DNA from 2 places in the Janthinobacterium sp. SUN026 genome. Region 2 is predicted to be linked to the other one. Evidence: predicted binding sites of a transcription regulator. Region 2 holds the regulator's gene; the other holds the start of a gene.
What was found. Region 2 encodes FliA, which starts transcription of late flagellar genes. Its sites were predicted from a motif close to CTAAAGTTTNNNNNNNNNNNGCCGNTA; they were not measured.

Region 1 (2,396 bases), on a different contig from region 2:
CGCCCCTGTCAGCGCGCCAGCCAGGCCCGCCGTTCCGGCGCCCGCGCCTGTGCCCGTGCCGCAACCGTTGCCATTGCCGCGCGCCGCGTCCGCCGCGCCGTCGCCCGATGCCGCCGCGCTGGCGGCCCGCGCGCGCGCCGAGGGCCTGGTGCGCCCGGCGCGCGTGTTCGTGCCGCCGCCCGCCGCGCCCGCGCCGGCCGCTGCCGCGCTGCGTCCGTCGCCGTTGCGCCGCGCCACGGCGCCCGTCGCCGCTTGCGCGCCGCAAGCCAATATTGAGCAGGCGCAAGCGTGCGTGGCGCTGGATGAGAAAAACGCGGCCCTGAATGACAAGCTCGGCGAATTGGAAGGCAAGATCGGCGCCTTGCAGCAGGCGCTGGCTCAGCCTGCCGCCGCTGCTGCCGCCGCTGCGCCGGCTGCCGCGCCGGCCGAGGCGCAGGCGCCGCATGCCAAGCCCAAACCCCTGCACGCGGCACCCGCAGCCGAGAAGAAGGCGGGCGGCAACGGTTTGCTGTGGCTGGGTATCGGCACCCTGGCCTTCCTGTTGCTGACGGCCCTCATCGTGTATGTCGTGCGCAAGCGCAGGCAGGCGGCGGGGCCTAGTGCGCCGTCGAAATACTGGGTCTTGCTGCGCAAGCCATTCGGCCGCAAGAAGAAGGAGGCGCCCGTGCTGACGGAGGCGGTGGAAGAGGGGGCGGCGGACGAGCCGGAGCCGGAGCCGTTCTCGCGTTGATGATGTTGCAATGGCTGCGACAAGGCGGCGCCGGAATTTGATATAAAAAAAGATATTGAAAAAAGACAGAAAAATGCTTGTATCGCGTGTTGCCTGTTTCTTAAATATGGTGATATGATTAATTCAGTGGACTTGCTCTACGACAAAACAGCCCCAGCCTGGCGCAGTCACCAACGATAGTGTGGCGCGGCAAACAGGTGTAGCGTTGCATAAACGCCTGGGTCTGGAAGCGGTTCGCGATGCCGACGATGTGCTCGCGAACGCCGGATGCAACCGGCAGCGAGGCGACGCCAGGAGATACCTGGGGCTCGCCTTCCAAATTCCCCTCCTTGTTTCCCGAGCGCACGCAGATGGCGTGCTCTCCGGCAAGGCGGCAGACGTAAAAAAAAGCACCCGCGGGTGCTTTTGTCGTTTCTGGCGCTGCAATATGACTTACATGCGGGCGCGCGAACCTTGCATGGCGTTCGGCAGCTGCGTCATCCACGGTTCCGTGATGGTGCGGATTTCGCGGTCGTTGGCCAGGATTTGCTTGAGCAAGTCGATCTTGCGCAGGCGTGAGGCGCCGGCCTGGGCGGGCACCTTGCCCGTCATGACCGTGCTGGCGGCGCTGGCGCACTGGTTTTCCAGGGCATCCAAGTCATTCCAGTCGCTCGAACGTGCGGCCACGACCATTTTATTGGTCATTCCTGCAATATTTTCATACATCGAGAGAACGTCGTTGGAGGTCATGAGCACACCCGTAACTAGTGAATGGATTACCGCTTGTCTAGATTAACGGCGTGCTTAACGGGAACTTGAGGGTGTTTTTGAAAAAAAAGTGAAAATAATTTGGATAATTTTGGCGATCCGCCGGAATCACCCGTAAACCCGCATGGATGCAGGGTCGGCGATGCCGGCAGTGGGGGATTTATTTGACGAGTTCTTCCAATCCCGCGCTCAGTTCGGCTGGCGGCGGCATCTTGTCGACCAGTACCGAGGGCGGTAAACCCAGCGCTTCGGCCACGTTGCCGGGGTAGCAGGCGATGATTTCTTCATTGCTCAGGGCGTTTTCATCGATGCGGGCGCGCCAGGCTGCCAGGTGGATGATGGCGGCCAGGCGGTTCAGGGGCGCCTTGGCCAGCGGGTCGGGAAAGGCGGCGATGGCGTCGACAAAGGCGCCGGGGAATTTCCAGCGGCGCGCCAGTTCGGCACCCACCTGCGCATAGTCATAGCCCAGCGAGACCCGCTCCGCGTCGAGCCGGCGCGCATCGAGAGGTGGCGCGATCTTGTCGAGCTGCATGGCTTGCTCGGGCATGGCGGCATGGATCACCAGTTGTCCGATCGCATGCATCATGCCGATGGTGAACGCCAGGTCCTGGTTGTCGCCCGTCTGCCTGGCGATCCAGCGGGCCGACACGGCGCTGTGCAGGCTGTAGCGCCAGAATTGCGGCAGGTTCAGGCCGGGCACGGCCTTGAAGCCGCTGACCAGGCCCGAGCTGATGACGAGGGTGCGCACGGTAACAAAACCGAGCATGAGCACGGCGTCTTCCACCGTGCCGATGCTGCGCGAGACGTGGTAATAGGCTGAATTGGCCAGCCGCAGCAGCTTGGCGCTCAAGGCCGGGTCCGCTCCCAGCTGGCGCGCGATGTCTTCGGTGGCGATGGCGGGGTTGTCGAAACTGCGCAC
Region 2 (2,396 bases):
GCGCCCAGGATGCCGATGGTGGGCGAATAGCCGGCCGCCGATTCCCACACCTTGACGGCCTGGCGCTCGGCCATTTCGTAGGCGGAGATTTCCACGTCGAGCAGCTGGCGCAGCTTGTCGGGCGCGATGCCGTCGACGATCATGCGCAAACCCTTGGCGTTGAAGCGGTCGGCCGTGTTTTCCATCAGGCGCTCGAGCGCCAGCGGGCCGTCGCGGCGCGCCGTCAGGCTCCATTGCCCGATGTCGCGCGCCAGCGCGGCGCGCGTGTCGGACGGCGGCAGGAAGACCCAGCGCAGCATTTCCAGGCCGCGGACAAAAGTGCGCAGCCGCGTCTGCAGCAGCACGGCGCCGAAGGTGCCGACGATGACGATGGCAAAGGCGGCCGGCTGCAGCAGGGAGGCCATCTTGCCGCCTTCCAGTGCCTGGCCGACCAGCAGGCCGGCCAGCGCCAGCGCCAGCCCGATTACGCTGGACCAGTCCACGCCAGCTCCCTCAAGGTTGCGCGCAGGCGCGCGACGGCCTGGGTATGCAGCTGCGAGACGCGCGATTCGGATACGCCCATCACCGCGCCGATCTCCTTCAGGTTCAGCTCTTCTTCGTAATACAGGCCCATGAGTATTTTCTCGCGTGGCGGCAGCGCGTCGATGGCATCGATCACGGATTGCCGGAAATCGGTATCGAGCAGGGAGCGCAAGGGGTCGCTGTCCTCGTCCACGCAGTGGCGGTCGAGGAAGCTGTCATTGCCGTCCGGGTCATGAAAGTCTTCGTAGTACACGAGCTGGTGGCCGCCGCCGTCGCCCAGCATTTCCTGGTAGTCGGCCAGCGACATTTTCAGCAGCTTCGCCACTTCCGACTCCGTCGGCGGATGGCCGAGGCGCTGCTGCAGGGTGCTCATCGCCTCTTCGATCTTGCGCATGTTCTGGCGCATGCTGCGCGGCAGCCAGTCGCTGGTGCGCAATTCGTCGAGCATGGCGCCGCGGATGCGCAGCACGGCATACGTCTCGAACTGCGCGCCATGCGTCTCTTCATAGCGCGTAATGGCATCGAGCAGGCCGATCATGCCGGCCTGGATCAGGTCATCGACCTCGACCGAAGGCGGCAATTTCGCCTTCATATGGTGCGCCAGACGCTTCACCAGCGGAATGTGCTCCGTCAGCAAATAGTCCTTGTTCGATTTCCCTTTGACCGTGTACATAGGCTGCTTATTGTTTTCTCATCTTATCTGGTGCTGCGGTTCGATTCAGGCGCTGAACTGGTGCGGGCTCCCCGTCTGGTACAAGGTGCCGCCAAGCACCGGCGCCGCCGAACGGGCCAGCCGCTCGGCCAGTCCGCGAAACGCCACCGACGCTCCCGCCAGCGGAAACGCGTCGACCACGCTGCGGCCCAGCCGCGCCGCGCGGTGCAGATACTCGTCGGCAGGCACGGAACCCATCGAAGTCAGCTTCACGGCCAGGTAGCGGCTCGCCGCCTGCGCCATATTATCGTATACCACTTTTGCTTCGGATTCGGAAGCGCCGGTGACGAGAATGCCGAACGGACGGCGTCCCAGTTCCTGGCTCAGGCGCTTGATCAGGCAGTACGCCGCCTTGATCGAGGTGGCGCTGGTCGAGACTTGCACGACGATATCCGACGATGCCATCAGCGGCACGGGGAAGCAGGCCCCCTCGTCCGCCACGACGCCGTCGACCAGCACGATGCCGCTCTGGCGCGCCAGCACGTCGAACGTCTTTCCCAGGCGGCGCAGTTCATCCTCGCCCGCATAGTCCATGCTGTCCATCAAATGGTTGCGCGCGCCCAGGCTGGCCACGCCGAAGCCTTGCGGCACCTGGTGGATGACCTGGTTCAAACCGCACTGCTGGCGCGCCACGTCGCGCAGGCTGGCGCCGTGCGCCAGTCCCAGGCGCGATGCCACGCCATCGCTGCCGCCGCTGGCGTCGAGCAGCAGCACGTCATTGCCGCCGTAGACGAGCGACGCGCCCAGGTTGACCAGCATGGCGCCCTTGTCGTCCTGCGGCGTGGCCGAGAGGAACGTCATGACGCGCGGCTGCGGGCCGGCCAGCATGCGGCGCAAGCCTTCGGCCTGGTCGAAATCGAAATTAGCCAAGGTGCACCCCGCGCGCTTCATTGTTGCGGGCAGCCGCCTGCGCCATCAGCAGCGGCAGTTCGGCGTCGGAAAACTGCGTGGCCGCCGCATCGCGCTTGAGCTTGAAGGCACGGTCGATCAGGTAGCCGCGGTCGGCCAGGTACAGATCTTCCGGCACGCGTTGGCCGTTCGACACATAAAACAGGTTCAGCTTCTGGCGAATCACCACGTCGAGCACATTGCCGATCGAGGCCGCTTCATCGAGCTTGGTCATGATGCAGCCGGCCAGGCCGCTGCCCTGATACGCGCGCAC

Region 1: a site for FliA is predicted at 1,503-1,529, ahead of OX459_RS19495 (flagellar protein FliT). Genes of this name have one in related genera too.

Annotation. Positions count from the first base shown of each region.
Region 1 is NZ_JAPQNU010000004.1:235,013-237,408, reverse strand. Features, by position in the region: gene OX459_RS19500 (hypothetical protein) at 1-730, shown strand, start outside; gene OX459_RS19495 (flagellar protein FliT) at 1,163-1,414, opposite strand; gene OX459_RS19490 (HDOD domain-containing protein) at 1,638-2,396, opposite strand, start outside.
Region 2 is NZ_JAPQNU010000001.1:850,767-853,162, reverse strand. Features, by position in the region: gene OX459_RS03880 (flagellar motor protein) at 1-482, opposite strand, end outside; gene OX459_RS03875 (RNA polymerase sigma factor FliA) at 464-1,195, opposite strand; gene OX459_RS03870 (antiactivator of flagellar biosynthesis FleN protein) at 1,241-2,104, opposite strand; gene flhF (flagellar biosynthesis protein FlhF) at 2,097-2,396, opposite strand, start outside.